Regions from separate parts of the Caecibacter sp. AF58-12pH5A genome, predicted to be linked through region 2. Evidence: riboswitches for the same ligand, from Rfam matches in the RefSeq annotation. Region 2 holds a riboswitch; each other region holds the start of a gene.
The links. A riboswitch is a leader RNA that binds a small molecule or an ion and turns the genes downstream of it on or off. The one in region 2 is predicted to bind FMN.
Positions count from the first base shown of each region.

Region 1 (5,718 bases), on a different contig from region 2:
GGATGATTGTAACCGAGTTTGCAAACTGCGTCGATACCTTCTCTTGTAGCTACGCCTTCCATCAAAGCATAGATAGCTTCGTTCAGCATAGGAACAACGATACGGTTAGCAGCGAAGCCCGGGAAGTCAGCAACTTCAACAGGTTCTTTGCCCAATTCTTTAGCAGCGTCGACAACCGTCTTAACGGTTTCATCAGAAGTAGCCAGGCCTTTAATAACTTCGATCAGTTTCATAACAGGGGCCGGGTTGAAGAAATGCATGCCGATAACTTTGTCCGGACGGTTTGTAGCTGTAGCAATTTTCGTGATCGGCAAGGAAGATGTGTTGGAAGCGAGAATCGTGTTAGCCGGGCATTTTTCGTCGAGGTTTTTGAAGATCTGGCTCTTGATCTTGTAGTCTTCGATAGCTGCTTCAACAACCAGTTCTACGTCTTTCATGTTTTCTTCCGTAATTTCTACGATGCCTTCGAAATGGCCAAGGATTTCAGCTTTCTGGTCTTCCGTGATTTTGCCTTTGGAAACTTTTTTCGTCAGCTGTTTGTCAATTTTTTTCATGCCGCCGTCGATGAATTCTTGTTTGATATCGTTAAGAACTACATCTACGCCGTGTTCAGCGAATACTTGAGCAATACCGGAACCCATTGTGCCTGCACCAATAACCATTACTTTTTTGAACATGTGAAACTCCTCCTTTTATTAGCGTGATTTTTTTCACTTTTGTGATCAAAAAAAAATCACATTTGACAATAATTAAGATGCACTGCTTACATTCATAGTATAACACGTTTGCAAAAAAAGTCCACTAAAAAATAGATATATTTTATAAATTTCTGTGCTTCTATATGCAGAAAATGCATTATTTATGCTTTTTATTTACTTATATATCGATGTTTATGACTTAGTGTAATGATTATTTCTACTCTATGATGATTCCGTATATTCTGTTAGGCCGCCAAGGTAGCTTGTACTATTTATAACGTTTTATACCATTTTAGAATGAAAATAAATAGGAACTGGTTATATTACACCAGTTCCTATTTGTGAATTTGTGCACATTCACGAACTCTTACACCGTTTCCGTGCTATTGAGAGCCGCTAATATATGACGGCGTTTTTCATATTGCTTGCGGTATAAGGTCGTCAGTTCTGCATGAGGTTCATAGCTGTCTTTTACGGCCAGACGCTGCTGCAGGACAGCCTTCAAATTCGTAATATCGCCTACGGCCCGGGCGGCGACGAGGCAGTTCGTCGGCACGGCCCCGCCGGCTACCTGCAAGGTCTGGACGTGTGTCGAAAGCATATCGGCCTTGATCTGGTTCCACAGGGCATCGCGGCTGCCCCCTTCAGTGACCGTGAGCTGATTGAGGTCGATACCGGCTGCGCGGTAGCGGTCCGTTACTTCCATGTAGTCGTAGCCAATACCTTCGAGGACGCAGCGCCAGAGAGCGCCTTGGTCCGAATCGAGGGTCAGGCCTGTAAAGGTACCGCGTACGTGCGGGAATTCGCCATTGCCTCCGGTCAGGTACGGAATGAACATGGCACCTTCGCAGCCGGCAGGATGACGGCTGGCGAGGCGGTCCATTTCACCGTAATACGTATCGTCCGTTTCCTTGCGGGCAATGCTGTCTTTAAACCAGCGCAAGGCCAGGCCGCCTGTACGTACCATACCCCAGTAGAAATATGTATCCGGCAGGGTACCGGAATTGAAGATGAGACCCATACCAGGCGATGACAGTTCCGGAATGATACCGTCCGTAGCAACGCAGAACATGGCACACGTACCGGCTACATCGACGGCGCGGCCGGCTTCTAAGATGCCGCTGCCCATCATGGATTCCATCGTATCACCGGCTCCGGCACAAATGGGAATGCCTGCGGGGAAACCCGTTTCGGCCGCGTCAGCCGCGCAGAGCGTGCCAATGATATCCCACGGCTTGACGACGCGGGGCAAGTACTTCCTATCGATGCCCAGGATTTCCAGCTGCTTAGGCGACCACTCTTTGGAGACGACGTTGTAGCCCAGGCCCCAGCCCGACAAGGTGCCCCAGTCGATGAAGGCATCGGCCCCGGAAAGACCGGCCAGGTGCATGAGGATGTACGGGCAGTTGTGGACGAACTTGACGCCTTTTTCCTTCACTTCAGGTAAATTCTTCAGGAACCAGCGGGCAAACATGGCCGGAAACATGACGTTTGGTTCGGCATTGCCTGTTTCTTCACCCCAAATAGCCAGGTGCTGCGCTTTCATTGCTTCTACGTCGTCAGCTGTACGGCTATCGAGGTAATTAATATACGGTGTAATGGCGTTGCCGTCTGCATCGACGCAGGCAATGCCGCAAATGATGCCGTCACCCATGATGGCCCGTACGCCACGTACGTCCAGATTCTTGGCGGCCATCTGGCGGCTGCATTCACGCATGCACTGCTTGATAAGCTGGTAATATTCGCCTACGTCCATTTGCACCCAGCCCGGCTGGGGATAGTTGAGCGTCGTCTGGGCTGTCGCCATGGCGACTTCCTGCATCTGGTCGTCATAGACGGCGACCTTTACGCTTTGTGTGCCGGCATCAAAGCCGAGATAATATTTTTTTTCCAATTCTGCGCCTTCTTTCTGTAATAAAAAAAGACTGGCATCGCCAGTCTTTTCATGTCAAAGGAAATATACCCGGACGGTCTGCACCTGTCCCGGCTTTCGTCTTTTCCCATCCAGACTATACTGTCGGTATCGAAATTGCATCGATTCGGCTCCCCTGCAGGAGGTCGCGGACTATCACCGCCGGTCAGGAATTGAAAGGATTCCCTTTCGCACCATGCCCTAAAGACTAAACGATATATAGATTGTGTATTTCAAAACACTTGCATTACATTATATCATGCATAAAGTAAAATTACAAGCGGCTCATGAGCTCTTCCATAACGCCTGTCGTCGACGTTTCCACCGGCGGAAAACGGCGCAGGTCTGAATTGCCTTCAATGTAGCTGAGGAATTCGCAGATACTGTCTTCCATGTCCTGCAAGCTGTCTTCGTTGAGATTTTCCAGGAGGGCCGGTACGTTTTGGTCGTAACGGCACAAAAGGGCGCGAAGATGGGTAAATTCTGTATGGGCAGCCGTACCAAAAACAGCCCGCATAAGTACGTCGTAGAGGGTGCACAGGGATGGTACAGAGCGCACGTCTTCACTCTGCCCCAGGCGGGAGAGCCAGGTCATGACGACACTCGTAAAAAAGGTATATAAGGACATAGCTGCTGCCCGTTCATAGCGCTGGGCCAGGAGTTTATTTTTCTTGTGTCCCTTGGCTGCGTGAGCAGCGGCTTTCTTAAAGAAAAAGCGGTAATCCCGCCATAAATCCTCGTGAATGGAATTGCGGAGAATATCTACGTCTCCGCTGCCAAAAATGGTAATGCCTATCTTCGCTTTCATAGACTTTGACAGCGCGCGGCCCTAAGGGACCACCGTGTCTGTCTCCTCTCTGTATATGATTTATTTTCTAATAGGTTTTATTAATAGTCTGTAACTTAAAAGAACTCCCGGAAAAGCCGGGAGCTCTTAGTGTACCGCGCTTACTGAAGCGGCGGCAGTTCGCTGGTGCAATGGGGGCAGCGTGTAGCGTCATCGGCTACAGGCTGTTTACAGTATGGGCAAAGACGCGGTTCCGGAGCGGGTGCCGGGGCCGGACGCATGCGATTGATCTGTTTGATAACGAGAAAGATAGCAAAGGCTATGATCAGGAATTCGATCAATACGTTGATAAACGACCCATAGGCAATGACAGGAATACCTGCCGCTTTAGCATCGGCCAGCGTTTCTACATGCTGGGTCAAGCTGAGGGGAATAAAGAAATCCGAGAAATCGATACCACCGAGAAGAACACCAATAGGAGGCATAATGATATCATTAACCAGGGATGTGACGATTTTGCCAAAAGCACCGCCAATAACAACGCCGACGGCCATATCAATGACGCTGCCGCGCATGGCAAACTCTTTAAATTCTTTAAAAAATCCCATGTCCATCACTCCTAACATTATAATTTAAAATGATTCTCTCCTTATCGTACAATATCTCATTTTAAATTGCAATGCTTATTTCTTCTTAATACCGATTTTTAACAAGTCAGGATTCTTTTTCGCCATGCGGTCGAGGATTTTCCCATAACCACCGCTGCCATAATTGAGGCACCGTTTGATACGGCTGATGGTTGCCGTACTGGCGCCGGTCTGTTTGACGATGTCTTCGTAAATATCGCCGGCCTTGAGCATGCGCGCTACTTCCAGGCGCACAGCAATGGCCCGCATTTCCTGAATCGTGCAAATATCTTCAAAAAACTCGTAACATTCATCTATGGACTGGAGCTCCAATACTGCTGCAAAAAGCTGGTCATGCAGATGATCTCTCAGTTTTTCATTGACTGCCATATGGACACCTCGTTTACTTTCATGCTTTAACATAGTAAATCTTTTCTCTTTATTATAGCTCAGAACGGGTCTCCTGTCGATACCTGAAAAAGGAAGGGCCGGACACAAGGTCCGGCACCACTTCCTTACATAGCAAAGAGATCGAGCAGTTCGTCTTCAGGCAAATCACCGAGGCAGCCATATTCGCTCATCAGGTCCAGCATGGTCTTGCCTACTTTACCGCGCAGCTTGAGGTCCGCTTTGGATGTGAAAGGACGTTCATTGCGGGCCGTTACAATCTGTTCGGCAACGTTTTCGCCAAGACCGTCAATAGCCGTAAAGGGCGGCAGTATTTTACCATCGCAAATGGTAAACTTCATCGCATCGGAGCGGTTAATATCGACATTGAGGAAGGAATAGCCGCGCAGGCTCATTTCCTTCGCCAGTTCCAGGGCCGAATAGAGATCCTGGTCGATTTTGGAGGCACTCTTGCCCATGGCTTTGATTTCCTTCATAGCCTGCTCCTGTCCTTCCAGGCCGTGTACCATGGCCGAAAGCTTAAAGGCCTTGGCGCGGATCGTAAAGTACGCCGCATAGTAAGCCAGGGGATAATTGATCTTGAACCAGGCAATGCGGAAGGCCATCATAACGTAGGCCACGGCATGGGCACGGGGAAAGAGGTAGCCGATTTTCAGGCATGATTCGATGAACCATTCGGGAATTTGCCCTTCCCGCAATTCGCCTTCATAATCAGTCGTCTTCTGGCCCAGCTTGTTCGGCTTGTCAATACCCTTGCCTTTACGGACATTTTCCATGACCTTGAAGCTCGTCTTAGGCTTGATACCGTGCTGAATCAGATAGTTCATGATGTCATCACGGGTAGAAACGGCTTCTTTCAGCGGTACGACCTTGTTACGGATCAAATCCTGGGCGTTGTTCAGCCATACATCTGTACCGTGGGAGAAACCGGAAATACGTACCAGTTCGGAGAAGTTCTTGGGCTTCGTGTCGACGAGCATTTGCCGGACAAAGGGCGTACCGAATTCGGGAATACCCAGGCTGCCTACAGGTGAACCCAGTTCTTCCGGTGTCAGGCCCAGGGCCTTCGTCGAGCTAAAGAGGCTCATCGTCGCCGGATCATCAAAGGGAATGGACTTGGCATCTACGCCGGTCATGTCTTCGAGCATGCGGATAACCGTCGGATCATCGTGACCGAGGATATCAAGCTTGACCAGGCGGCCTTCGATGGAGTGATAGTCAAAGTGAGTCGTAATAATGCCCGTATCCTTCTTATTGGCCGGATACTGGACAGGCGTAAAGTGATGG
Region 1 is NZ_JAQDBC010000001.1:120,456-126,173, forward strand. It holds gene PGX44_RS00615 (3-hydroxybutyryl-CoA dehydrogenase) at 1-677, opposite strand, end outside; gene PGX44_RS00620 (FGGY-family carbohydrate kinase) at 1,066-2,592, opposite strand; FMN riboswitch at 2,687-2,823, opposite strand; gene PGX44_RS00625 (hypothetical protein) at 2,885-3,418, opposite strand; gene mscL (large conductance mechanosensitive channel protein MscL) at 3,559-4,005, opposite strand; gene PGX44_RS00635 (YerC/YecD family TrpR-related protein) at 4,081-4,413, opposite strand; gene PGX44_RS00640 (PolC-type DNA polymerase III) at 4,539-5,718, opposite strand, start outside.
Region 1: another riboswitch for FMN. It lies ahead of PGX44_RS00620 (FGGY-family carbohydrate kinase); the one in region 2 lies ahead of ribB (3,4-dihydroxy-2-butanone-4-phosphate synthase).

Region 2 (5,718 bases):
AATAATTGTTATTCTTTAGTAAAATATTTTGCTGACAGGTAATTCATCAATTTTATTTCGTTTCAATTTAATAATTAAAATAAAATGATATAAAATGATAGAATAGAATAAGAAAACAGTCTCTAAAAAGAGTTATATCATTGGAGAAATGAACATACTCCATAGTTTGAGTATATTTGTGTCAGCATAGAGAACCTAGAATCCAGAACCTGGATCAGGGCATAAATTAGAAGATACAGTCTCTGTTTCTTGTTTTTCGTACCTTGTATATATATAATAAAATAGTAATAGCATACAATTCCTGGGATACGTATGAGAAAAGAGGATATGGCGATGATATTTTTAAAAAATGACTACGGTGCAGGGGCACATCCCCACGTTTTTCAAGCCTTGGCCGAGCATAATCTGATGCCGGCAGATAGCTACAGCCATGATCAATATTCCGTTGCCGTTACGGAAATGATACGGGCTCTCACGGGACAGGCACAGGCACACGTCCATTTTATTGCCGGCGGGACACTGACCAACCTGGTCTGCCTGGCAGCCTTCCTGCGGCCGTATGAAGCTGTAATCGCTGCTGATTCAGCCCATATTTGTGTCCATGAAACGGGCGCTATTGAAGCGACGGGGCATAAAATTTTGTCTGTGCCGGCAGTAGATGGAAAAATCTCGCCGGAAGAGATTGATAAGGTCGTAGCGTTTCATGAAACGGACCAGATGGTCTTGCCCAAATTAGTTTATATCTCCGATACGACAGAAATGGGAGCCGTATATACGAAAGCAGAACTTCAGGCATTACGTGCCTGCTGTGATGCTCATGGACTCTATTTATATATTGACGGGGCCCGCCTGGCTATGGCCCTGGGGTCGGAGTACAATGACCTTAGCCTGCAGGATATAGCGTCCCTGGCGGATGCGTTTTATTTGGGTGGCACGAAGTGCGGCGCCCTTTTTGGCGAAATGGTAGTGATCCTCAATGAGGCACTAAAGCCCCATTTCCGCTTTATCATGCGGCAGCATGGGGCTCTCTTTGCCAAGGGCATGCTTTTAGGCCTTCAGTTTAAGGCCTTGCTCCAGGATGATTTGTATACGCGCTTAGGGAGTATGGCCGATGCGTGGGGGAAGAAACTAGCTGCCGGGCTGAAGGAAAAGGGGTATTCCTTTGCCTATACGCCGGTATCGAATATGATTTTTCCCATCGTAACAACTGCACAGGCAGACGCTCTGGCAGAGTACGTCCTGTTTGAAAAGTGGCTCGATAATCCCGATGGCACACAAACCATACGCCTCGTGACCAGCTGGATGACGAAGCAGGAAGATATTGATGGCTTGTTGCAGCATATGTGACGGTCTATCCAGGCAATACCGGTTTAAGAATGTAAGGAGTCAGGTTTCATGGCAATTGATGTGCATTCCCTTTTATCTGTATTAAAGGACGAAAAAATAGCCGCCCATTGGCTGGCCACACGGCCCCGGCGTGGTGATCACATTCGCGTACGCCGCTTAGGCGGCCTGTATTACCATCACGGTATTTATATAAGTGATACGGAGGTCATTACCTTTGCCGGTGACGATGACCACAATCCGTTTGATTGGTGGGATACGAAGGTACGGGCCACTTCCTTGGAGTTGTTCCTCCAAGGCGGCCAGACAGAGGTCTGCCTGTACACGATTCGTGAGCGGCAGCAGCTCTGCAGCATTGAAGAAACGGTAGCTTTTGCCAGAGCCTGTCTGGGGAATGAAAAATACAGCCTGCTTTTTCATAATTGTGAACATTTTTCAAATGCCTGCAAGCAGGGCATTTATCGCAGCCAGCAAGTAGAGCGTATTTTGCGTGGTCAAAGCTTGCACGACGCGTTGGCTTGTCTTGACGATCCGGAACAGCGTTCCCGCTGGTGGGATGAAGCCGTATCAGATCTGAAGAAACAAGTACTGAGTAAGATTAAGCGTGATCTGGAAGCGAAAATGCGACAAGAGTAAACTAATTTAGGAGGATATACATGATGATGACTGAAATGGAAATGATGAAACTGCAAAATGGCAGTGATGTTCGCGGCGTTGCTGTCGCCGGGGTACCTGGTGAAGACGTGACGCTGACGCCGGAAGCCGTAAACCGGATTGCTGCTGCGTTCGTTTCCTTTCTTGCCAAAAAACTAGGAAAAGAACCGGCTGCCTTGCGGATTGCCGTAGGTCATGATTCCCGTATTTCGGCATCGCTCTTGCAGGATGCTGTCTTTTCTGGTCTTACGGCTTGTGCAGCCGATGTGTTTAAGTGTGACCTGGCGTCCACACCGGCTATGTTTATGTCTATTGTTTTTTCTCAGACTCAGATGGACGGGGCAATCATGCTGACGGCCAGCCACTTGCCGTATAACCGCAATGGCATGAAATTCTTTACCGTTGAAGGGGGCCTGGAAAAAACGGATATCCGTGCCCTTTTGGCTCAGGCGGCTGCCCTTCCGGAACAGCACGGGGATCTGGCCCAGGTCCATGCGTTAAATCTGATGGAATTGTATGCTGAACACTTATGCCAGACTATCAGCATGCGGCTGGGCGTGCCTGTAGAAGAGAAGCCCTTGCAGGGGATGCATATCGTCGTCGATGCCGGCAATGGCAGTGGCGGCTTCTTCGTTACAGATGTCCTGGATGTCCTTGGTGCTGACACGACGGGCAGCCAATTCCTGGAACCGGACGGCATGTTCCCCAATCACATTCCAAACCCGGAAAACGCTGCGGCTATGGCGGCTATCCGCGCGGCCGTATTAAAGAATCATGCTGATTTAGGTCTCATTTTTGATACCGATGTCGACCGCATGAGTGCCGTTTTGTCCAACGGGGAAGAAGTGAACCGCAATGCTCTGATTGCCATGATTGCTGCTATCCTGGCACCGGACTATCCGGGCAGTACTATTGTTACTGATTCTGTCACGAGTGATGAGCTGACAGAGTTCCTGACGCAGACCCTCCATCTGGTCCATCACCGGTATATGCGCGGTTACAAGAACGTTATTGACGAATGTATCCGCCTCAATGAAGAAGGCACCCTTTCGCCGCTGGCTATTGAAACATCGGGTCACGGCGCGTTACGGGAAAATTATTATCTCGACGACGGCGCTTTCCTGGCTGTGCGCCTGATCATCGCTGCAGCCCAGGCTAAACAGCAGGGGAAAGAGCTGGGTGATCTGATTGCAGCACTGAAGCAGCCGGCAGAAAGCGTAGAATACCGATTGAAAATTACGGCAGATCAGGCCGGGGAATATGGTAAAAACGTACTCCAGGCGTTCTCTGAACGGGCACAGGCGGCAGGTATACAAATAGCCACGCCGTCGTATGAAGGCGTGCGCCTTGTGTTCCCGCAAGGCTGGGCACTCCTGCGGATGTCTCTCCATGATCCCAATATGCCGCTCAATATTGAAAGCAAAGAAGCCGGTGGCTGCCAAGAAATTACAGCCAGCCTGCGCCAGCTGCTTACGGGCTTTGATCAGCTGGATATTTCTGTGCTGGATGTGTAAGCTATGCAGAAAGAATGGCTCTTTGCCCTCTTCTTTATGCTCATGGTCATGCAGGCTGTAGGCGTGCGCTTACAGGTACGGGCCTATCGTCAGGCTGTAAGCCGTCTGCGGCGGCGTGGCTATGTGGGCATTGGCGGTGGCCGCCGTCGTTTGGGACCGGGGACCATCGTCCTCCTGGCCTGCAGTGGTGATGGCACCATTGTAGGCGCTGAAACGATGCAGGGGATGACGATTTTTAGCCGCTTCCGGGAAAGGCCGGACCTTTACGGCCGGACCATATACGATTTCAAGAACGAGCTCAGTACGTATCCGGCTAAGAAGCGCAAGAAGTATAAGAGCTATGAGCAGGCTGCTGATGCGCTGATCGGACGGTTGCAAAAGGAAGCCGCTGCCCGGCAAGAAGAAAACAGCCAGCTGGAAAAAGTATAGTTTTACGCTGAACGATGCTATTTTGACATAGATAGTTACAAATCAGAAGGCATGTGCTATACTATAGAAAATTTCATATGATTTATTGTCTTTGGGGCGGGGTGTAATTCCCTACCGGCGGTAGAGTCCGCGAGCGCAAGCATGAACCGGTGCAATTCCGGTACCGACAGTATAGTCTGGATGAGAAAAGACAGCAGAAAACGTAGTTTTGCCGTGCGCCCTTTTTGTGTGCACGGCTTTTTTACCGCACAAAAAGGGAAAGGTTACGCGTTTTCGGTATGAAACCTTACAGGTACAACATAGTCCCCACCCAATAGATCTTCCATGAAAGAAACTATTTCATTAGGAGGAACAAAACATGAACAACGAATTTACGTTTGGCACGATTGAAGAGGCAATCCGCGACATCAAGGCGGGCAAGATGGTATTGGTCACAGATGATGCGGACCGGGAAAATGAAGGCGATCTCATCATGAGTGCCGAACTGGCTACGCAGGCAACGGTCAATTTCATGGCAACTTATGCCAAGGGTCTTATTTGTATGCCCTGCGATGGTGCTATTTTGGATCGCCTGCACATGGGACCTATGGTAGAAAAAAATACGGATAACCATGAGACGGCCTTTACCGTTTCTATCGATCATGTCGATACGACCACAGGAATTTCTGCCGGTGAACGGGCCCACACCATGCGTATGTGTGCCGACGGCCGGGCCAAACCGGAGGATTTCCGCCGCCCTGGTCATGTCTTTCCTTTGCGCAGCAAGACCGGTGGTGTTCTCTGCCGTACGGGCCATACGGAAACGACGACCGACCTGTGCCGTCTGGCCGGCCTTGCACCTGTCGGCATTTGCTGCGAAATCATGAGTGCTGACGGATCCATGGCCCGTACACCGGAACTCATGCAATTTGCCAAGGCCTATGGCTTGACCTTTATTACCGTAGCGGATCTCGCTGCGTACCGCCGCCGTACAGAAGTGCAAGGCGACGTGCCGGCAGATGTACCGGCACCGGCTCAGGTCTAAGCGGCATAGACGCCTGCACGTGAAAAGGGAGCTCCTTCCTGCCTGTAGCAGGAGAGAAGCTCCCTTTTCACTATGTCCTGTTTAGAATTTCAAATCGATCGTAGCAGAAACGCCGACGCCTTGGACACGGCTCATGTTTGTCACGTCTAAGGATTCGACAGGAATAAGGGCGTTAGCCCGGGCAATGCCATTGAAGCTGGCTTCAATTTGGGCGACAGCCTTTACCTTATCGACCTGTGCCGTCGGTCCGACGACCTGGACAGCACCGATATATTTGCCTGTACCGCCGCTGATAATGGGAACGACCTTTGTGGCATAATCCGTGCCGACACCGTTTTTCATGAGTAATTTGTTCAGGAAGGTGTTGATCTGGTCTCCGTATTTGGAAACGAGAACGGAAACACCGCCAACCTTTAAAATGGATCCCAGGTCAAAGGCCTGTACAGCTGTACCGCCGCAAAAGCCCAAGAGGGATGCGGCTGTCATGGCTACAACGAGTTGCTTTTTCATGGAATGCCTCCTTCAGTGAGTGATAAATCATGGCCGTGGTCCGGCGTTCAGGATATCTTCACGAATACGGGGATATTTCGTATGGAAGTTATCGTAGAACAGCTTCGCTACCTTAACGGCCATGGCATCATAGGCTGCCGGGTCTGCCCAGGTTGCGCGGGGGTTCAGGAGTTTTTCCGGCACGTTCGGGCAGGTCTGGGGAATATCTACGTTGAAGCGGTCGTTATGCACATAGACAGATTC
Region 2 is NZ_JAQDBC010000004.1:74,622-80,339, reverse strand. It holds gene PGX44_RS03350 (threonine aldolase family protein) at 334-1,347, shown strand; gene PGX44_RS03345 (lecithin retinol acyltransferase family protein) at 1,396-1,980, shown strand; gene PGX44_RS03340 (phosphohexomutase domain-containing protein) at 2,004-3,512, shown strand; gene PGX44_RS03335 (transcriptional regulator GutM) at 3,516-3,941, shown strand; FMN riboswitch at 4,025-4,137, shown strand; gene ribB (3,4-dihydroxy-2-butanone-4-phosphate synthase) at 4,300-4,965, shown strand; gene PGX44_RS03325 (hypothetical protein) at 5,047-5,475, opposite strand; gene pckA (phosphoenolpyruvate carboxykinase (ATP)) at 5,503-5,718, opposite strand, start outside.

Region 3 (5,718 bases), on a different contig from region 2:
AGGAGTGTCAGGGAATCCGGTCCGCCGGAACAGGCAATGACCAGCGTATCGCCCGGGGCAAAGAGCTCGTGCTCCCGGGCAAAGGCCTCGACGCGCCGCAGGATGCCTGCCGCTTCCGTATTCATCGGTTGAACCAGGCGGCATCCTGAAAGGCACCGCTATAGAACACACCTTCCAGGAGGTCCTGTTCACTAATCGTAAGGGACGGTATGTTGTACGCTGTCAGGCACGAGTGGGCAATGACCAATCCGGCAACGATGATATCACTGCGGCGGGGCTGCAGGCCCTTTACGTGCCGTCGTTCTTCTGCTGTCATGGCCGTCAGTGTATCAATCCAGTACGTAATCCGTTCGGCCGGTATGACACAGCCTTCTACCCGTTTGGGATCGTACGGGTCGAGCTGTAATTCCATGGCCGCCAGGGAAGTAAGCGTACCACCGACACCGATGACGATTTCCGGCTGTACCGGCAAGGGCAGCCATTCCGGCAGGCATTCTTCCTGCTGGGCTACACATTCCTCAAAGGTCTGGGTCTTGCCACCGGAGCGCACAGCGCCAAAGGGATAACTGTGCGACCACGCCGCCTGGCCGTTGCGGCCTAAGGCAAACTCCGTACTACCGCCGCCAATATCGATCACGGCAGCCAGTTTATCACCGGCAGCGGCGGCGGCACCGCGAAAGCTGTAGGCTGCTTCTTCAAGGCCGGTCACAGCACGACAGCGCCAGCCAAACCGGGCGCGCACTTCAGCCAAAAAGGCCTGCCCGTCTTTGGCTTCCCGTACAGCACTGGTTGCGACAGCACACACGGGAATAGTGCCGATTTTCTCTTTCCATGCCGCCATGGCGGCAAAGGAATCTTCCATGCCGGCCGGCGAAAGGCGGCCTGTATTTTCAATGTCGTATCCCAGCCGTGTCGTGGCCAACTCTTTCGGCAAAAACTGCCAGTGCCCCTTTTCATCACACGTACCTTGCAAGAGGCGCAAGGAATTAGAGCCAATATCTACGACTGCAAATCTATCTTGTTCCATAACTGCTCCTTCAACTCATGACCTGCGTGGAGAACGGAAAACGCTGTCTGGAAAAGAAATAAAAAGAGCATTCCATCTCGGAATACTCTTTCGCCTTCATACTTCCCAGGATACGAAATTAATCAGCATGCCGGGCGCCACGGCCGCCTCGCTTGGATTCTGTGTTGCGTTTCAAATCCATGAGACGTTCGTCACTTTCTTTCATAAACTTGCTAAGCCGGTCTTCAAACGAAACGGGTGCTGAAGAGCGACGGCTTACGTCAACGTTATTGTTGTGGTGGTGGAATTCATGCTTGGGGTGAAACTCCTTCTTTTCCGGAGCCGGCTGTGTCCGTTTGATAGACAGGCCTATTTTTCCTTTTTCATCGATAGATAAGATCTTGACGTTTACCTTATCCTGAACTTTTAGGAAATCATGTACATCTTTGACATATTCGTTAGCTACTTCTGAAATGTGGACCAAGCCCACCTTTTTATCTGGAAGTTCAACGAATGCCCCAAACTTAGTGATTCCTGTGACAGTCCCTTCCAACACGCTGCCTACTTCGATTGCCATGCTGATACCATATCCTCCTTTAATATGAGTACGCGTTACAAAAAAACGTTTATAATCATTATACTAACAAACTTTGAAAAATTCAATCGAAATTTATACGCCATCTGATAATTTACTGTTATATTTTTAAGGACGGTAGGGGATTTCACCCGGACGAGCCATGCCGAACTGCTCCCGGGCCTGGCGCATAATTTCTGCCGGTGATTCCAAAAGGTCCTTTTGGTTGTGAAGGCGTTGATTTTCTTCTGTCAATTCCTGTTCCTGACGGATGGTTATCTGCATATCCTGACGTATTTCCCATAGCTCATAGAGCTTAATGCTGAGAAACACCGTACCTGCAATGAGCAGTACCACAACAAGTCGGGTGTACGCAGACCAGCGCGCCTTTTTCTTGCGGCGGCTTTTTCTTCGCCTGCCCTGCGGAACGGGACGCTGTTGCTTTGTTCGTTTCACTACGTACGCTCAACTCCTTTGAAAAAGTAAGACCTAACCCATAGTATACCTTTATTTTATCGTAAGATAAAGGCCTCTTTGGGTTATTTCTCTGCCGTCACAGCAAAAACTTCACCTGACCGGGCTTTTTAGGGCCAGGTTTGCGAATGCCCCTTTAAAATCCTCCGTTTCTCTCTTATAATAAGGCCTATACTGTGTTTTGCCAAATTCTGCTAGTCTGAGGAGGAATATTCATGCCTTATTCACCACTTACCCCTGATATACTCGCCCAATTGGTCCGGATTGCAGGACCTAAAAACGTTCTCACCGATCCGGAACGGCTGGAGCCTTACAGCCACGATGAAGTCACCGATCCGGCGTACCATCATCTGCCGGAAGCCGTCGTTTTGGTGGAAACGGCGGACCAGGCAGCTGCCGTCATCGGCCTGGCTAACGAATATCATTTTCCCGTCGTCCCCCGTGGCGCCGGCACGGGACTGGCCTGTGGCGCCGTCCCGATCTACGGCGGTGTCGTCCTCTCCCTGGAAAAAATGAACCGCATTCTGGAAATCAACGAAGATGCCCTCTACGCCGTAGTAGAACCGGGCGTTCGCACGGCTGACCTGCAAAAAGAAGTAGAAGCCAAGGGGCTTTTTTATGCGGGTGACCCCTGCAGCGGTGATTCCTGTTTCATTGGCGGCAATATTGCCACCAACGCCGGTGGCAACCGGGCTGTCAAATACGGCACGACGCGTAACCAGGTCTATGCCGTAGAAGTCGTCAACCCTACAGGAAAAATCGTCCGCCTGGGGGCGCGCTTACAGAAGCAGTCTACAGGCTATTGCCTGGACCAGCTGATCATCGGCTCAGAAGGCACCCTGGGGATTATCACACAGGCCACGCTGAAGCTCCTGCCCAAGCCCCAGCATAAACTGGACCTGCTGGCCATCTTCCCCAGTACAGAACAGGCCATCGGTGTCGTAACTCAGATTATTAAAGCAGGTATTACACCGACGTGCGTCGAATTTATGGACAACATTACCATTAAATCTGTAGAGAAATATTTGCACGAAACATTGCAGGACAGCGACAGCGGCAATTATCTCATCGTCGAAGTAGAAGGTACCAGTGAAGACGATATGGACGATAAGGCCGTCCTCCTAGATGAAATCTGTACGGCAAACGGTGCTTCGTCCGTCCTCGTCGCCGATTCGGCCCGTATTTGGCAGGCCCGCAAGGCCTTTGCCGAAGCCGTCCGGGCGGAAAGCCTGATTGTCTGCAAGGAAGATGTCGTCGTACCCGTCGACCAGGAACCGAAGCTCATCGATGCCATTTTGGCCCTTGCCCAAAAATACAATCTTATTACGCGCATTGCCAGCCATGCCGGCGATGGCAATATTCACCTCAATATCCTAAAAAATCCGGACCTGACGTACGAAGCATGGCAGGAGCACGTAGACGCCAACCAACAGGAGCTGTATACCTTAATCTACCAGCTCGGCGGCCGTCTGTCCGGCGAACACGGCATTGGCAGCAAGCGAAAGGCCCTGATGGAAGAATTCACCAACCCGGATGAACTGGAAATGATGCGCGCCGTCAAAAAAGCCTTAGATCCGAATAACATCCTCAATCCCGGTAAAATTTTTGATGTAGAATAAAACAGACGGGCCCTCCCCTTTACTTCACGCCCATTTACAGGTATAATAAAGTAATCTTCAAGGGCAGGGTGTAATCCCCGACCGGCGGTAAAGTCCGCGAACACGCAAGTGTACGATTTGGTGCAATTCCAAAACCGACAGTACAGTCTGGATGAATGAAGATATCCGGCAGTGTTTTGCCTGTCGTGATCTTTGTTACTGGAAAGCCCTGAACACCTATGGTGATCAGGGCTTTTATATATGTAGGAGGTTCTGTACATGGATACAAACGAAAAGAAACACAATACCATCGAAGAAGCTATCGAGGCCTTGCAGGCTGGCCAGATTGTCATCGTTGCAGACGATCCCGAACGGGAAGACGAAGGCAACTTTGTCTGCGCTGCCCAGTTCTGCACGCCGGAAAATATCAACTTTATGCTCACCAATGCCAAGGGCCTGATCTGCCTGCCTGTCAGCCAGGAATACGTGTATAAATTGGGCCTGCCGCAGATGGTCAGTGATAATAAGAATAACAATCACACGGCCTTCACTATTTCTATCGATGCTGCCGACGTCGAATCGGGCATTACAGCAGAAGACCGGGCCCGTACAATCCGCCTGGCCGCGTCAGATGAAGCGACACCAACGAGCTTTACCCGCCCGGGCCACCTCTTTCCCCTCGTCGGTGTCAGAGGCGGTGTACTGCGGCGAAACGGACACACGGAGGCAACGCTCGATCTCCTGCGCCTGGCCGGTTTGAAGCAGGTCGGCGTCTGCTGCGAAATTCTGGACGACCGCGGTGAAATCATGCACGCTGACGGCCTCTGGAAACTGGCCGAAACGCATCATCTGAAATTCATTACGATCCACGATTTGCAGAATTATTGCCGCCGTCACGACAAGCATGTCATCCGCGAAGCCGCTGCTGCCATGCCGACCAAGTTCGGCGAGTTTAAGATTTATGGCTTTATCAACGATCTCACAGGCGAACATCATGTAGCTCTCGTCAAAGGGGACATTGGAGACGGCAAAAACATCCTCTGCCGCGTCCATTCCGAATGCCTGACGGGCGACGTTTTCGGCTCGTGCCGTTGTGATTGCGGTGAACAGTTAGCCGCAGCGCTGACGCAGATCAATAAAGAAGGCCGCGGTATTCTCCTCTATATGCGGCAGGAAGGCCGTGGTATCGGTCTGATCAATAAACTAAAGGCCTATGCCTTACAGGAACAAGGCTACGATACAGTAGAAGCCAATGAAAAGCTGGGGTTTGCGCCGGATTTGCGCGAATATTGGATTGGCGCCCAAATTCTCCAGGACCTGGGAGCCCGGGAATTGCGGCTGCTTACCAACAATCCCCTGAAGATTTATGGTCTCGAAGGCTTTGGCGTAGAAATCGTCGAACGCGTACCGATCGAAATGGCACCGCAAAAATTCGATGAATTTTACCTGGAAACAAAGAAAAACAAAATGGGACACATTCTCCCCCACTTAAAATGAATGTATTGAAAAAGGCTGCCTGCAGGCAGCCTTTTGGCATTTCGGTTACTCTTCACTCAATAAGGTAAACCATTCGCGGTTGTAATCGATGAGCCCGTCACGTTTCATACGGCTCAGCTCAGCGGACATGGCTGACCGGTCTACAGAAAGGAAATCAGCCAGCTGCTGCCGGTTAAAATTGATAGAAAACGTATCTTTCCCACGTTTTTTTGCTTCATCAGAAAGATAAACCATGAGCTTCTTACGCGTAGAACGCTGGGACATATAGCGGATTTTCTTGGTAAGGATCATATTCTTACTAGCCAGTACGCCGAGGAGATTCGCTGCGAAGGCCTCCTGCGCTTTCGTAAAGGCCACGCCGGCCTGCAGAATCCGGTTGATATCGATAAAAAGTATTTCACACTTTTCCATGACGACTACATCGACGGCTGAACGGACACCACGCAGACAGGCAAAGGCTTCAGCAAACATGCCTCCGGCCGAAACGGCTGTCAGGATATTGCGGTTTCCCCAATAGTCTTCCTGTACAATGTGGACCGTCCCGCTGAGGACGATACCGATGGAATTTA
Region 3 is NZ_JAQDBC010000016.1:27,007-32,724, reverse strand. It holds gene tilS (tRNA lysidine(34) synthetase TilS) at 1-125, opposite strand, end outside; gene PGX44_RS08310 (Ppx/GppA phosphatase family protein) at 122-1,027, opposite strand; gene PGX44_RS08305 (S1 domain-containing RNA-binding protein) at 1,146-1,583, opposite strand; gene PGX44_RS08300 (FtsB family cell division protein) at 1,710-2,036, opposite strand; gene PGX44_RS08295 (FAD-binding oxidoreductase) at 2,270-3,673, shown strand; FMN riboswitch at 3,724-3,839, shown strand; gene PGX44_RS08290 (bifunctional 3,4-dihydroxy-2-butanone-4-phosphate synthase/GTP cyclohydrolase II) at 3,932-5,149, shown strand; gene PGX44_RS08285 (Crp/Fnr family transcriptional regulator) at 5,195-5,718, opposite strand, start outside.
Region 3: another riboswitch for FMN. It lies ahead of PGX44_RS08290 (bifunctional 3,4-dihydroxy-2-butanone-4-phosphate synthase/GTP cyclohydrolase II); the one in region 2 lies ahead of ribB (3,4-dihydroxy-2-butanone-4-phosphate synthase).

Region 4 (5,718 bases), on a different contig from region 2:
CAGGAATACCGGATTTCAGGCTGACCTGGGCTACGCCCTTAGCAGCTTCGTTGCAAACGAGATCGTAGTGGCTCGTAGCACCGCGGATGACTGCACCGAGGCAGATTACGGCATCGTATTTTTTTGATTCAGCCATTTTCTGGGCGATCAAAGGGATTTCGAAGGAGCCCGGAACCCAAGCCGTCGTAATATCTTCTTCGGCTACGCCATGACGTTTCAAGGCGTCGTACGCACCGCCTAAGAGACGGCTGCAGATGAATTCGTTGAAACGGGCGACAACGATGCCGACCTTTATACCAGAACCTATTAAATTGCCTTCTTTAATTTGTACCATAATGACACTCTCCTTATCGTATTAGGGATTTAAAATCCGTTTTCCAGCAGTTTTTCCAGCGTCAGGGTGCTCCCCTGATGACTATAGCCTACTGTAAAATTGTGTATATATTTTCCTATCACATCTGTTTCCAGATTGACAATGGAACCGGGTTGTTTAGTCAGCAGCGTCGTGTTCGACATAGTGTGCGGAATGATGGACACCGTGAACTGCGACGGGCCGACAGAAGCGACGGTAAGGCTGATGCCGTCGATGGCAATGGAGCCTTTTTCGACGATAAACGGCGCCATATCGCTGGGAATACCGACGGTAATGAGGCGGGCAATGCCGTCGTTGGCAATGCGCGTAATGTGGCCTGTGCCATCAATATGGCCGCTGACGATGTGGCCGCCCAGGCGGGAGCCTACGGCTACGGCCCGTTCCAGGTTGACCTGGGAGCCTCTCGAGACTTCGCTCAAGGACGAGCGGTTCATCGTTTCGTGCATGACATCGGCCGTAAAGGCCTTGTCTGTCAGGGATGTAACGGTAAGGCAGACGCCGTTGACGGCAATACTGTCGCCAATCTGCGTGCCTTCCAGTACTTTTTCTGCCTGAATTGTCAGGCGGATGGAATCGGGCCGGCGATCCATAGCGCCGATGGTGCCCAGTTCCTCAATGATGCCAGTGAACATATGCACCCTCCCTTTGTGTATTATAAGCTGTAATCAGGATGTTGCCATCGTGGAGCTCGACCGAGTCATACGCCAGTGGCATGCATTCGCCCAGCTCATCTACGCCGACGCCGCCTACAGAGGGCAAGGCACCGGTGCCGCCGATAACCTTATTGCCCAGGAAAGCATAGATTTTATCGACGAGCTTGTGGTCGAAGAAGCTGCCCTGAACGGTACTACCACCTTCGACGAGAATGCTGCGAATGTTTTCCTGCCAAAGGAGGTCGAGCATTTGCGGCAAATCGATGTGGCCATCACTGCCCAAGGGCGCCAGGATGACGCGAGCTCCCATATCCTTGAGGCGGCGCATCTTGTCTGTATCGCAAAGGGTCGTCGTGACGACGATAGTGGGCGACGTCTTATCCGTCAGGACCAGAGCCGTTTCGGGAATGCGTCCGTACGTATCGAGGACAATGCGTACAGGCTGGTGCGGCGCGTCGTGGGCTTCCCGTTCGATACGGCACGTAAGAAGCGGGTTATCCGTAATGATCGTGTTGATGCCGACGAGGATACCGTCGTAAATGGAACGCAGGTAATGGCCCTTGCTGCGGGCCCAGTCGTTCGTAATCCACTGGGACTTGCCGGTCCGCGAGGCAATACGGCCGTCCAGGCTTTGGGCCAATTTGGCCGTAATGAAGGGCTTTTCGACCATCATATTTTTGATAAATACTTCGTTCAAGCGGGCTGCTTCCTTCGAGAGAAGTCCTACCTCTACGGGAATACCGGCCTGGCGAAGGATGGCTGCCCCTTTGCCGGCTACGAGGGGATTCGGATCAAGCATGGCCATGACGACCTTGCCGACTTTGCGTTCGACGAGCGTCCGCGCACACGGCGGTGTACGGCCATAATGGGCACACGGTTCGAGAGTGACGTAGACCGTAGCGCCTTCAGCCTTGTCCCCTGCTTCGCGCAAGGCCCATACTTCAGCATGAGGTGTACCGGCCTTACGATGATAACCTCGGCCGACGACTTCGCCGTCTTTGACGATAACACAGCCGACGGCCGGATTGGGCGCGGTGTAGCCTAAGGCCAGCCGGGCCAGTGAAAGGGCTTCCCGCATATAATCAATGGGTTTCACGTTCTTCCTTCCTTTCCGTTTTTTCTTATTCAATAAGAAAAAGGCTATGGGCAACAGTACATGCCAATAGCCTTTTTGAGCACAGTAAACAAAGGTACTTGTCTTTTCCCATCCAGACTTTACTGTCGGTACCGAAATTGCATCGGTTCAACCCCCGCGAGGGTTAGCGGACTTTACCGCCGGTCAGGAATTGAAAGCCTACACCTTCTCACCTTGCCCCAAAGACTATCTTTATGTATGTATTCATTTTTTACATTGTTAATTGTATCACAAGGAGTGAATGATGACAAGTCATCAGCTGGTCAGCGTAAAGCGGCAATAGCGGCAGCCCGGTCTGGCGCACCGAAAACAGCACTACCGGCGACGAGGAAATCAGCACCAGCTTCTTTGACGGCAGCCACGGTCTTAGCGTTGACACCGCCATCCACTTCGACAACGGCCTGGCAATTGCCAGCCTGGTCGAGGAGTGTCCGGGCAGCACGGATCTTATCGAGAGCATAGGGAATGAATTTCTGGCCGCCAAAGCCAGGGTTGACGCTCATGACGAGGATCATGTCCAGCTGGCTGGCCACGCACGACAAGGCGCTCACAGGCGTAGCCGGATTGAGGGCTACACCAGCCTTCATACCGGCTTCATGAATCTGCTGGATGACGCGGTCCAAGTGAACGCACGCTTCCTGATGGACCGTGACGTACGTGACGCCGGCTTTGGCCAGGTCTTCAATGTACGTTTCCGGATGTTCCACCATGAGGTGGGCATCAAAGGGCAGCTTGGTATGGGATCGCAGGCTGGCTACGAGAGGTACGCCAAAGGTCAGGTTCGGCACAAAGTGGCCGTCCATGAGATCAAGGTGCAGGCAGTCGGCGCCGCCTTTTTCTATATCCTGTACTTCATCAGCCAGGCGGGAAAAATCAGCCGATAAGAGGGAGGGACAAATAGTTACCATGAGTTTCGTTTCCTTTCTAAAATGGAGTCGAGTACTTTGCAGTACGAGTCGTACCGCTCCTGCTGGATTTTCCCCTCTACCAGGGCTGCTTTGACACTGCAGTCCGGTTCACTACGGTGCAGGCACGAGGAAAAGCGGCAGCCGCCGCTGTAGGCCAGCAAATCCGGGAAAAGGCGCAGGAGCTCGCGCGGCTCGAGCTGTTCGAATTCGAGGGCACTGAAGCCCGGCGTATCGACGACATACGTGCCTTCATCGAGGAGCATGATTTCCGAATGGCGCGTCGTATGACGGCCACGGCCAATCTTTTCACTCACCCGGCCGACCGTCAGAGGACGACCGAGAATCCGGGCCAAGAGGCTCGATTTACCGACACCGGACGGGCCGCCGAAGGCAGTCATCTGCCCGGGCAGGAGATCTTTGATGACATCAATGCCGTCGCCCGTGGCGGCCGAAACGAGATACACATCGTAGCCGCATTTGGCATAGAAATCGCGGTACTCTTCGGCACGGTCACGGTTGAGGTCGCACTTGTTGAAGCAGACTTTAGGATGGATACCGGCGTATTCGCAGGTCATGAGCATCTGGTCGAGAAGAAAGTAGTTCGGATCCGGTGACTGGGCGGCCATGATGATAAACATCTGGTCGATATTGGCTATGGCCGGCCGCCGCAAAGCATTGCGCCGTGGCAAGAGGCCTTCAATGACGCCCTTGTTGTCACCCAGCTCCGTAATTTCCAGCTCGTCGCCGACGAGAATCTTCGTCTTCAGCTTGCCCCGGCGACGGCATTCCGTCAGGTTGGCCGCGCCTGTATCTACGTAATAAAATCCGTTGTAATTCTTAATTACCCTGCCTTTTGTCATGTTCCTCCTGTGCACCTCTCTAGGGTGTTAAATGTACTGGTCCTGGACCAGGGAATTGTTGATGTATACTTTGACCCGTGTCTTGCCGACGCCGCTGACAGACTTGCTGATACTGTCGCCGCCGGACTGGTTGCGGTCGTAGACGACACGCGAGCCGTTATCATCGGTAACGACGATCTGTACGTGCTGGCTCGACGCGCCGGACGGTACGCTGATATTGACCGTACCGGAATGGGTCGTTCCAGCCGGTTCCTGATTATTGGCATTAGCATCGGCTGCAGCGCTGGCCGGGTATTCGACATTCAAGTCGACTGTGTCACCGGACTGGCTCTGGCTGGTGACCTTGGCCTGGCTCTTATCCTTACTGCTGTCGAGGTTGTTAATGTTACCTACCTGGTAGCCCGCATCCTGCAGGGCCTTGACGGCTGCATCGAGGGTCATCCCCGATGTATCCGGTAAGGGCTTCGTCGTCTTCGTTTCTTCACTCTTACGGCAAATGACGAGGTCAACCTTCGTCCCCTTCGTTACCTTATCCGGTGATTTCGGCGTCTGCCTGATGATTTGGCCGTTTTCGTAGGTACTGCTTTCCTCATAGGTGACCTTGCCAATGACCAGACCGATTTCCTTCAGAATCTTTTCCGCCTCGTCACGACTGAGACCTTTGAGGTCCGGTACGAGGACTTCTTCACCCTTGTTGCCCTTGCTGACGGTCAGATAGATCGTACGCTGGGCTTTGACGACAGAACCGCCGGACGGCGTCTGGCTTATGACTTCCCCTATGGGGACCTCTGAGCTTTCCGTCTCTCGTACAGACACGTCGAGGTTCTTGTCCTTCAAAATATGCTTGGCTATTTCCACCTGCTTGCCCGTTACGTCAGGCACAGTGATTTCTTCGTTGCTCCAGAAGTTGCCAAAGGAGAAAAAGGCCCACGCAAAGGTAGCCACGAAAACGGCGGCCATGACGATGATAATCGATTTCTTCGAGTGATTGCTCACAGAATCGACAAAGCGCGTAAAGATGCCCCTTTTCTTCTCTACCTCCCGTTCCTTGAGAGGCTGTATTTTCTGGGTATTAAAATTATTCTTAATAATGGGCATGGCGCCCTTATTGGTATTGACGAAGCCTTGGGCCAGGCGTAGTTCGGCCATCATTTCGCCCACCGATTGGAAACGGTCGTCCGGGTTCTTTTCCATGGCCTTCAAAATGACCCGTTCGACGAGCTGGGGAATGCGCCGGTTGTACTTGCTCGGCAGGGGAATATCATCCTGCACGTGCTGCAAGGCAACGCTAATGGCCGTGTCCCCTTCAAAGGGCAGGACACCGGTCATCATTTCGTACATGACGACGCCGAGGGAATAAATATCCGTCCGTTCGTCAATCTTGCTGCCGCTGGCTTGTTCCGGTGAAAAGTAATGGACCGAACCGAGAACCGAGTTATCCCCCATATTGGAGGCCTTGGAGTTAATGGCCCGGGCAATACCAAAATCAGCCACCTTAATACGTCCTGTTTCGGTGACCAGGATATTGTGCGGCTTGATATCGCAGTGAACAATGCCGTTGGCATGGGCATGTTCCAGGGCTTCGCCAATATCGAAGGTAATCTGGATGGACGTATTAATCGGCAAATGGCCGTGTTTTTCAATGTACTCTTTCAGTGTTTCACCACGCACGTATTCCATGACGATATAGTGCGCGTTTTCGTCGTAACCGACGTCATATATATTGACAATATTGGGATGTGAGAGCTTGGCAGCCGCCTGTGCTTCCTGCCGGAAGCGCACGACGAAG
Region 4 is NZ_JAQDBC010000010.1:22,924-28,641, reverse strand. It holds gene ribH (6,7-dimethyl-8-ribityllumazine synthase) at 1-334, opposite strand, end outside; gene PGX44_RS06410 (riboflavin synthase) at 364-1,005, opposite strand; gene ribD (bifunctional diaminohydroxyphosphoribosylaminopyrimidine deaminase/5-amino-6-(5-phosphoribosylamino)uracil reductase RibD) at 986-2,122, opposite strand; FMN riboswitch at 2,219-2,352, opposite strand; gene rpe (ribulose-phosphate 3-epimerase) at 2,425-3,069, opposite strand; gene rsgA (ribosome small subunit-dependent GTPase A) at 3,063-3,929, opposite strand; gene pknB (Stk1 family PASTA domain-containing Ser/Thr kinase) at 3,957-5,718, opposite strand, start outside.
Region 4: another riboswitch for FMN. It lies ahead of ribD (bifunctional diaminohydroxyphosphoribosylaminopyrimidine deaminase/5-amino-6-(5-phosphoribosylamino)uracil reductase RibD); the one in region 2 lies ahead of ribB (3,4-dihydroxy-2-butanone-4-phosphate synthase).